DNA from 3 places in the Streptomyces sp. NPDC058650 genome. Region 1 is predicted to be linked to each of the others. Evidence: riboswitches for the same ligand, from Rfam matches in the RefSeq annotation. Region 1 holds a riboswitch; each other region holds the start of a gene.
The links. Region 1 has a riboswitch for cyclic di-AMP ahead of ACFWWU_RS06720 (C40 family peptidase). Riboswitches for the same ligand answer to the same signal wherever they lie in the genome.
Positions count from the first base shown of each region.

Region 2: another riboswitch for cyclic di-AMP. It lies ahead of ACFWWU_RS27640 (transglycosylase family protein); the one in region 1 lies ahead of ACFWWU_RS06720 (C40 family peptidase).
Region 3: another riboswitch for cyclic di-AMP. It lies ahead of ACFWWU_RS14825 (transglycosylase SLT domain-containing protein); the one in region 1 lies ahead of ACFWWU_RS06720 (C40 family peptidase).

Region 1 is NZ_JBHXRL010000003.1:131,957-135,221, reverse strand. It holds gene ACFWWU_RS06730 (ATP-dependent Clp protease proteolytic subunit) at 70-693, shown strand; gene ACFWWU_RS06725 (hypothetical protein) at 701-1,006, shown strand; cyclic di-AMP (ydaO/yuaA leader) riboswitch at 1,321-1,527, shown strand; gene ACFWWU_RS06720 (C40 family peptidase) at 1,531-2,007, shown strand; gene ACFWWU_RS06715 (ATP-binding protein) at 2,170-2,598, opposite strand; gene ACFWWU_RS06710 (8-amino-7-oxononanoate synthase) at 2,760-3,265, opposite strand, start outside.
Region 2 is NZ_JBHXRL010000018.1:118,001-121,265, forward strand. It holds gene ACFWWU_RS27635 (transglycosylase family protein) at 1-1,065, shown strand, start outside; cyclic di-AMP (ydaO/yuaA leader) riboswitch at 1,280-1,493, shown strand; gene ACFWWU_RS27640 (transglycosylase family protein) at 1,497-2,258, shown strand; gene eno (phosphopyruvate hydratase) at 2,590-3,265, shown strand, end outside.
Region 3 is NZ_JBHXRL010000007.1:140,070-143,334, reverse strand. It holds gene ACFWWU_RS14830 (alpha/beta family hydrolase) at 1-869, shown strand, start outside; gene ACFWWU_RS14825 (transglycosylase SLT domain-containing protein) at 863-1,744, opposite strand; cyclic di-AMP (ydaO/yuaA leader) riboswitch at 1,750-1,934, opposite strand; gene ACFWWU_RS14820 (hypothetical protein) at 2,303-2,923, shown strand; gene ACFWWU_RS14815 (phosphocholine-specific phospholipase C) at 2,972-3,265, opposite strand, start outside.

The sequences.
Region 1 (3,265 bases):
GCTCCCCATCTTACGGCCTGTACGTCCTGTACATTTTTGACAGAGACAGATCGATGGAGGTGCTCAGCCATGGACGCGCGCTACGTTCTGCCCGAGTTCACGGAGCGGGCCAGCTTCGGGACCCGGACCCTCGACCCGTACTCGAAGCTCCTCGAGTCCCGGATCGTGTTCCTCGGCACGCCGGTCGACGAGACCTCGGCCAACGACGCCATCGCCCAGTTCCTGTACCTCGACCACGCGGCGCCGGGCCAGGACATCTCCCTCTACATCAACTCCCCCGGCGGCTCCGTCACCGCCATGACCTCGATCTACGACACGATGCGGACGCTCTCCTGCGACGTGGAGACCACCTGCCTGGGCCAGGCCGTCTCCACCGCGGCCGTCCTGTTCGCGGCCGGCACGCCGGGCAAGCGTCTGATCCTGCCCGGCGCCCGGGTCACGCTCCGGCAGCCAACCCTGGACGAGCCCCTCCAGGGACAGCTCAGCGACCTCGACCTCCAGGCGAGCGAACTGCTGCGGCTGCGCGCGCTGGTCGCCGGGCTGCTCGCCGAGCACACCGGGCAGGAGCGGGAGCGGATCGACGCCGACATCGACCGCCTGACCGTCCTGGACGCACCGGCGGCCGTCGCGTACGGCCTGGCGGACCACGTCGTCGTGAACCGGCGCTCCGCCGCCGGCGGTACGGCACGGTGAAGCGGCCGTGGTCCCCGAGCTGCCGCCGCTGCCGGCCCTGACCCGGGCCGAGGGCGACCTCATCGACGCGTACCTCGAAGTCGTCGACCTCCTCGGCAAGATCAATCCATCCAGAAGTACGCATACCTATGGGGCGTTGCGTGCGGCGCAGGCCCTGGTGGGACGCGCGGAGGCGCTGCGCGAGGCCCTGACGCTCATGCATAAACGGGGCGAGACCGACGTCCACGCGGACACATTGGCGCGCGCCCTAAGGGTGTTGAACGGAGAGCGCCGGGCCGACCGGGTCACCGTCCCCCGGACTCGCGCGAGTTGACATTTCCGCGTGTCGTGTCCAGGGCCGGTCGGGCGACACGCAACGCAGAATCCCTCCCCCGTTCGGCGTAGTCGACGAGTCGACATATGAAGCGGGCGAGTTGCGCAACAGGTGTACGCATTTGGCGGAATCGAACGTTCCATCGCTGGTACGCGGCTCGTAGGCCAAACCTCCGAAGATCACAAAGGCGGTCTGTCCACCCGAACGGATCAGTCGTGAGGAGCCTCACATATCGCCGTTTCAGCTCGGTTTTCGCCCATGTCGTGGGTCAAGATCCCTGTCGACGACAAGCCCCCGCCACCGCGGCGGGGCGGTCCGGGCGGACGCCGAGTCCTGCCGCTGTCCCGGACGTCTGGTCGACAGGAGTGGATCGGCAGGAGTGGAGGACCCAATCAGTACGGAACGTTCGCGCTGTCACCGCAGCGGGCCCGTTCCTTGGGGTGAAGCCGCAGCCGCGGCCGGGCATCTTCGCCAGCCCGAACCCGACAGGTCATCCTTCGCAGGCGGCTGACGAAGGGTTGCGCATGACCGCGCAGATGCATGTCCCGTCCCTGCTGTCCCGGGCCGGAGCCGTCTCGGCTCTCACCCTCGCCGCCGTCGGCGGCACGCTGTTCGCACCAGGCGCGGCATCGGAGGCCCAGGCAGCGACGACACACGCGAACAAGGCACTGAGCGTCGCCGCGTCGAAGAAAGGATCGCCCTACCGGTACGGATCGACCGGACCCACCCGGTTCGACTGCTCCGGTCTGACGCTCTACGCGTACAAGAAGGCGGGCAAGTCGCTGCCTCGCACCGCGCAGCAGCAGTACAACAAGTCCCGGCACATCTCCTCGTCCAGCCGGCAGAAGGGCGACCTGGTCTTCTTCCACTCCGGCGGGAGGGTCTACCACGTCGGCATCTACGCCGGCAGCGGCAAGATCTGGCACTCGCCCAAGACGGGCTCCTGGGTGAAGCTCGACAAGATCTGGTCGTCGAAGGTCTACTACGGCCGCGTCCGATGACGGACCCCGGGAACTGACCCGACCGAGCCGGAGGGTGCGGTGGCGCCGCCGCACTCCTTGCTCACCAGCACGCCTCGCTCACCAGCACCCCTCGCTCAGTCGGACGCCTCACTCAGCCGCACGCCTCACTCAGCCGCATGCCTCTCCTCGACGGTACGAGCCCTACACCGGGGCCATCGTCCACGGGAGGGTGATCCAGACGGTCTTGCCACCCTCCTCGGTCGGCGTGACCGAGAGGCGGCCGCCGGCCTCCGCCGCGAGGACGCGGATGATGACCATGCCGCGACCGTTGTCCTGCTGGACCGCCGCCGGAAGGCGGCGGGGCCAACGGGGATGACTGTCGGTCACACCGATGTGCAGGCGCTCCTCCCGCTCCAGGCGGAGGTCGACCGTGAAGGTGGGCGACTGCCCGAAGGTGTGCTGGACGGCGTTGGTGGCCAGTTCCGAGACGATCAGCCGGATCGAGTCCGCGATCTCCGCGTCGTCGTCGAGCCCCCAGTCCCCCAGGACGTCCGCGACGTATCTCCGTGCCGTGCGGACCGACGCGGGATCGCTCGGCAGAGTGACGGATACTTCCTGATGGTCTGCCATGGCGGCGCTGTCCCTTTCCCGCCGGGGACACCACCCCGGATTGCGCTTCGCGTCAGAGTGCAACCGATCGTGCCGCCCCGTACGGCCTTCCACCACGAAATGCGGGGATCTATCGCCCGAAGCGGTGAACTCTGCTGCCCGAGAACGCTCTTGGGGTCGCCTCAGGCGGCGGGCGCGGTACGCAGGATCGTCTCCACCGCCCGTCCGAGCTCGGCGTCCGTGAGGTCGGCGCGGGCCGTGAGCCGGAGCCGCGAGATGCCGTCCGGCACGGACGGGGGCCGGAAGCAACCGACCGCCAGACCCTGTTCGCGGCAGTCGGCCGCCCAGCGCAGCGCCGCCTCGGGCGAGGGGGCGCGCACCGAGACCACGGCCGCGTCCGGCCGCGCGGCGGTCAGTCCGGCCGCCGTGAGGCGCTCGTACAAGGTGGTGGCGACGGCCCGCGCCCGCCCGGCGAGCGCCGGCTCGGCGGCGATCAGCCGCAGGCTCGCCAGCGCGCCGCCCGCCGCGGCCGGGGCGAGCCCGGTGTCGAAGATGAAGGTGCGCGCCGCGTTCACCAGGTGCTCGACGACCCGGGCGGGGCCGAGGACCGCGCCGCCCTGACTGCCCAGGGACTTGGAGAGGGTGAGGGTCGCGACGACGTCCTCGTCGCCCGCGAGGCCGGTTTCGT
Region 2 (3,265 bases), on a different contig from region 1:
TCCGCCTCCGCCGCCGACGCGGCGACCTGGGACCGGGTCGCCGAGTGCGAGTCCGGCGGCCAGTGGAGTGCCAACTTCGGCAACGGCATGTACGGCGGCCTCCAGTTCACCCAGGACAGCTGGGAGCGGAACGGCGGCCTCGCGTACGCCCCCAGCCCCGACCTGGCCAGCCGCGCCCAGCAGATCGCGATCGCCGACAAGGCGCTCGCCGCCGGCGGCACCGACTGGGCCACCTGCGCGCCCATCGCCGGTCTGACGAACGACGGCAAGGTCACCGGGGTCAACCCCGGGCCCACCGCCGCCACGAAGACGCCCACGGGACCCGTCGCGGAGTCGAACCGGACCGCGGGCGTCCCGGTCACGCCCTCGGAGACCGCCGCTGCCGAGAAGTCCGCGGAGGAGTCCGGCCCCGCCACCGAGGGCGCCGAGCCGCCCCGTACCGCGTCGAAGGCCCCCGCCGCGCCCACCACGCCCGTCAGCCCCACCGCCCCCGTCAGCCCCACCGCGCCGGTCAGTCCGACCGCGCCGGCGACGGCGGCCACCACTCCGGCCGCGCCGGGTACGGCGACCACGCCGGGCACCTCGACCGCGCCGGGCACCTCGACCGCGCCGGGCACCTCGACCACCCCCGCGGCGCCCGACGCGTCCCTGACGCCCGTATCGCCCGTATCGCCCGAGGTGCCGAAGGGTGACGCCTCGTCGGCCACTCCCGGCACCGGCAAGCACCGGGGCGGGGCAGCCCCGGAGGAAACCGGCAAGACGGACACCTCCGTCGAATCCGGCAGACATGCTTCATCGACGGACAACCTGGCGGAAAGTCCTACCGTCCTGCCGGTCACTGACGAGGCGAAGAATTCGGACGCAACGGACAGTCAGGACACTTCGGATGCCTACACCGTGCGGCCCGGCGACAATCTGTCCGAGATTGCACAGGAGAACGAACTCCCCGGAGGGTGGAACGCCCTCTATGACGCCAACCGCGGGACCGTGGGCATCGATCCGGACCTCATCGTCCCTGGTCAGAGCCTCGACCTGACGATCGGTTCGGAAGAGAAGGCGGAGTAGTTCCGGGTCATATGTCCGGTTCTGGGCAAGTGAGACATGGGTCTCTTCGCCTCAACTGGCGTGTCACGTCCGCGAACTTTGCCCCCGTCACCTCCCACCTGCGCAAACGCCCTCCATCGAAGGGCAAGTAGGGGCGATATTTCCGCAATACGCCTCTTTGAACTTCCGGTGGGTCTGTGTCTACGGTCGTAACCGCTCGCCACCGCGGGCCCCGTCGACCGAAACGCCGAATCCTGCCGTCGGCCGATGGGAACGTCGCGTAAGCGCCGTAGGCAGGAGCGGGGGACCCAAGGTAAGTGCCGACCCCGGCCGTTGAGACAGACGGCCGACGATCGGCTAGGGGTTAAGTCGCGTGCTAGGACACGCGGCCGGACAACTCATTGGTCCGAACCCGACAGCTCACCTCGTAGGCGTCGGTGAGGAGAATCTCCATGCTGTTTTCCGGCAAGGGCAAACACCGTCGTCCCTCCAAGGCCACCCAGGTCGTCACGCTCGTCGGTGTCACCGGTGTCGCCGTCGCCGCCCCGCTGATGACCGCGGGCACCGCCTCGGCCGCCACGTCCTCCGAGTGGGACCGCGTCGCCCAGTGCGAGTCCGGCGGCAACTGGTCCATCAACACCGGCAACGGGTACTACGGCGGCCTGCAGTTCTCCGCCTCCACCTGGGCCGCGTACGGCGGCACCGCCTACGCCTCGACCGCCAACCAGGCGTCGAAGTCCCAGCAGATCGCCATCGCCGAGAAGGTCCTCGCGGGCCAGGGCAAGGGCGCCTGGCCGTCCTGTGGCGTGGGCCTCTCCGGCGCCTCGTACGACGGTGGCTCCGCAGAGAGCGCGCCGCAGCAGCAGGCCGCGCCGAAGCAGGAGACCCAGCAGCCGCAGCGCAGCACCCAGCCCTCGCAGCAGCGCTCGACCGAGCAGCCGACCACCCGCAGCGAGCAGCGCCAGGCCCCGAAGCAGGCCACGCAGCAGCAGGCCGCGCCGAAGGCCGCCGCCAAGAAGACGGTCACCACCCCGACCGGCAAGGTGGTCAAGAAGGGTGACGGCGAGTACAAGGTCGTCGCCGGCGACACCCTCAGCAAGATCGCCGAGGCGCACGGCGTCAAGGGCGGCTGGGCCGAGCTCTTCGAGCTGAACGAGGACGTCGTCGACAACGCCGACCTCATCTACGTGGGCCAGCAGCTCCACCTCAAGTGAGCCCGGCGGCTCGGGTGAGTCCGGCGGCTCGCCCGACCCCGACGACCCTCCCGCGGTGACCACCCCGGTCCGGCGCACTCTCCCCCGTGCGCGCCGGACCGGGGTTCCGTGTGTCCGGGGTTCCGAAGCGCCCCTTCGGGGCGACCCGACGGTTACCGCTCAGTAGATCTGGGGCCCTTCGTCCCGAGATGCATGCCCTTGGGTCCTTTTTCGTCCCAGGGGGCGGGCGCACGGCCGACCGGAGCCCCGGAGCCGGTTAGGCTCTTGGCGCAAGGCCAAGCGACCCTGCACCGGCCATGCGTCACATCCAGCGTCACATCCCAAAAAGGAGATGCTCGTGCCGTCCATCGACGTCGTCGTAGCCCGGGAAATCCTGGACTCCCGAGGTAACCCCACGGTCGAGGTCGAGGTCGGCCTCGACGACGGCAGCACCGGTCGTGCTGCTGTTCCGTCCGGTGCGTCCACCGGCGCGTTCGAGGCCATCGAGCTTCGCGACGGTGACCCGAACCGCTACATGGGCAAGGGTGTCGAGAAGGCCGTCCTCGCCGTCATCGAGCAGATCGGCCCGGAGCTCGTCGGCTACGACGCCACCGAGCAGCGCCTGATCGACCAGGCCATGTTCGACCTCGACGCCACCGAGAACAAGGGCTCGCTCGGCGCCAACGCCATCCTCGGCGTCTCCCTCGCCGTCGCGCACGCCGCGTCCGAGGCCTCGGACCTCCCGCTCTTCCGCTACCTCGGCGGCCCGAACGCGCACCTGCTGCCCGTTCCGATGATGAACATCCTCAACGGTGGGTCGCACGCCGACTCCAACGTGGACATCCAGGAGTTCATGATCGCCCCGATCGGCGCGGAGTCCTTCTCCGAGGCCCTTCGCTGGGGTGCGGAGATCTACCACACCCTCAAGGGCGTGCTGAAGCGCAAGGGCCTCTCCACCGGCCTCGGCGACGAGGGCGGCTTCGCCCCGAACCTGGAGTCGAACCGCGCCGCCCTGGACCTCATCATCG
Region 3 (3,265 bases), on a different contig from region 1:
CGGCCTGCCGGGTGGTCCGTGCCAAAGGTGCCGCGCGGATCGTGCTCGCGGTGCCGGTCGCGCCGCACGGCTGGACCGCCCGCCTCGGGGGCGAGGCCGACGAGACCGTAAGCGTTCGCGAGCCCGACTTCTTCTACGCGATCGGCCAGTTCTACCGCGACTTCTCGCAGACGTCCGACGCGGAGGTGCTCGACTGCCTCGCCCGCAGCCGGGCCGCGCGCGACCCCGTCGTCCGGGACACGGACGTCCGGATCCCGGCGACCGGTGCCACCCTCGCCGGACGGCTCGCCGTCCCCGACGGGGCGACCGGCATCGTCCTCTTCGCCCATGGAAGCGGCAGCAGCCGGCACAGCCCGCGGAACCGCGCGGTCGCGGCGGCCCTGAACCGGGCCGGTCTCGGCACGCTGCTGTTCGACCTGCTCACCGAGGCCGAGGCGACCGACCGGGCCCACGTCTTCGACACCCCGCTGCTCGCCGGACGGCTCGCGAGCGCCACGGACTGGCTGGCCGGGCACCCCGAGGGCGGCGATCTGCCGCTCGGCTACTTCGGGGCGAGCACGGGTGCGGCCGCCGCGCTGTGGGCGGCGGCCGATCCCGGTTCCGGCGTCGCCGCCGTCGTCTCACGCGGTGGCCGGCCCGACCTGGCGGGCGAGCACCTGGGCCGGGTGCGCGCCCCGACCCTCCTGGTGGTGGGCGGCCGGGACGCGCTGGTGCTGGACCTCAACAGACGCGCCCAGGCCCTGCTGCGCTGCGAGAACCGGCTGACCGTCGTCCCCGGCGCCACTCACCTCTTCGAGGAGCCGGGTGCCCTGGAGGAGGTGGCGGAGCTCGCCACGGACTGGTTCGCCGAGTGGTTCCGGCGTCAGTAGGCCCCGTTGACGTTGTCGATGGAGCCGTAGCGGTCGGCCGCGTAGTTGCAGGCGGCCGTGATGTTGGCGACCGGGTCGAACAGGTCCGTGGACGTGCCCGGCACGTGGTAGGCGTCGAAGGTCGGCTGGATGACCTGGAGCAGACCCTTCGAGGGGGTGCCGGCCACGGCGTTCGAGTCCCAGAGGTTGATGGCCCGGGGGTTGCCGGAGGACTCGCGCATGACGTTGCGGAGGATTCCGTCGTACGAACCGGGGATGCCGCGCTGGGCCATGATGTCCAGCGACTCGCGGATCCAGCCGTCGAGGTTGTCGGCGTACTGGGTGGCGGCGGCCGGGGCGGCCTTGACGGCGGGCGCGGCGGCGGGCGCCGCCTGCGCGGCGGAGGCACCCGAGGCGGGGGCCGGAGCCGCTGCACGGCGCTGGGAGCGGCTCGCCCGCTCAGTGGTCGTGGAGCTCTTCTTCTGTGCGGTCGCGGCCGCCGGGGCGGGCTTCGCGGAATCCCGACGAATCGTCAGTTCGAGACCGGGGTGAATGAGTGACGGATTGTCACCCACGACGGATTTGTTGGCCTGGTATATCGACTTCCAGCCGCCCTGAATTCCCTTCTTCTGGGCGATCAGGGAAAGCGAGTCACCACTCACGACGGTGTACGTGCGCGCGGCGGCGGGGGCCGAGGGAGCGGCGGCCGGAGCGGTGGCGGGCTGCGCCGCGAAGGACTGCGCGGCGATCTTGGGTGCGGCCGAAACGGTCTCGGCGCCGGCCGTCGCGGGGACGACCAGCGGCAGGGCCAGCGCGGCCCCGCCCGTGCCGGCGAGTGCGAGGCCGCGGGAGACGGTGCGGCGTCGGGGGCGGCGGTGCTTACCGTGTGCAGGCATGACGGATTTCCTCTCCGGCGCCTGCGGGGTGAGCTGTCGGGTTCGGACGGGAGATGTCCGGCCGCGCGCACGCGGCTGCACCCCGAGCCGTTCCGGATTCCGGACCGGCGAATTCGTGGGTCCCCCGCTCCTGCCGTCGGGTGAAAGGGAGGTGTTTTCGGGCGGCGGCAGGATTAGGCGTTCCGCTCGAATGGGGGTGACCGTAGGCCAGCATTGCGGCGGATAACAAGAGGAGCCGAACGTTCGCAGCCGGAATTGGATCTCCGAATTCAAGGAATTCAAGATCGACCGCACTCGGGATCCGATGAACTTCCGTGCGCGGTAAGGCCTGCGGGTGTACGGGTCCCTGGCGGGGGCGAGAGAAAGTGAACCGCATCACCAGGAGGGTAATGTCCGAATATGCGATGTAATTCCGTTGGTGAGTAAATGAGCGGAAATTACCCGGGCTGGGCTGTTCGCCCGCACCGGGCGTGAGGGGCACGCCCGGTGCGGGCAAAAGTCGCAAACCAGACATTCTTCTTGAAAGATGGAGTCCCCCCCGACCCAGGAGCCTCCCGGATGCCGACCTCCATCGCCCCGCTCAGCCCGGACGGACTCGACCGCGAGGCGGCCGCTCTCTTCGAGAGCGCCACCTGGCAGCGGATCGTCACCGACTGGACCGCCCCCGCTCGACCGGCCCCCGCGCCGGAGCCGACGCCCGAGCCCGCCGACTGGCGGTCCCTCCTCACCGTGTCCGTGGACCGGCTCGTGGCCGACGCGCTCGACGCGCTCCCGCCGCCGCCCCCCGCCGAACGCACGCTGCCCGGCCGCATCGGGGCCGTACTCCCGGACCGACTGCACGCCTGGCGCCGGATCGGCCGCCCCGAGCTGCGCCCCTCGGTCCACCTCGGCTACGCGCGGCTGGTGCTCACGGAGTGGGGCTGGCAGAACGCCCCGTACAAGCTGCGCGACGCACGGGGAGCGCGCTGCGTCTGCGGCGCGCTCCTCGCCGCCCACCGCCTCGGCTACGGCGGTGTGGACACCATGAACGAGGCGGCCGCCTGGATCATGACCGAGCTCCGCTCTCAGGGATGGGGCGAGCTGATCGGTCCGTGGAACCGGGCCCCCGGCCGTACGGCCGCCGAGGCGGTGGGCCTCCTCGACGCGACGATCCGACGCGCCGCGCACGCCGGCCGGTGAGGCCGGCGGGTGAGGTCGGCGGGTGACGCCGGCCGGTGTGCGAAGGGTTCAGCCGGTGACGCTCGGGGCTCCGGTCTCGATGTGGCCGGTGTACCGGCGTGACCAGGTCCCGTCGATGTCGGCGACGATCGTGAAGTCGTACCAGCCGCCGCTGTAGGCCACCGCGTTGAAGAAGTCCTCGCGGTCGGAGTTCGCCGGGACCGTGTAGGTCCACGGTCCGTCCGTGCGGTAGGCGTTCGAACGGATCGTGAACGTCACCGGTCCCGCCGAGGTGTTGGTCATCCTGAACCACAGGGCGGTCCGGCCCGTCCCCGCCTCCGGCGCGAACCGGGCCGCGACCTC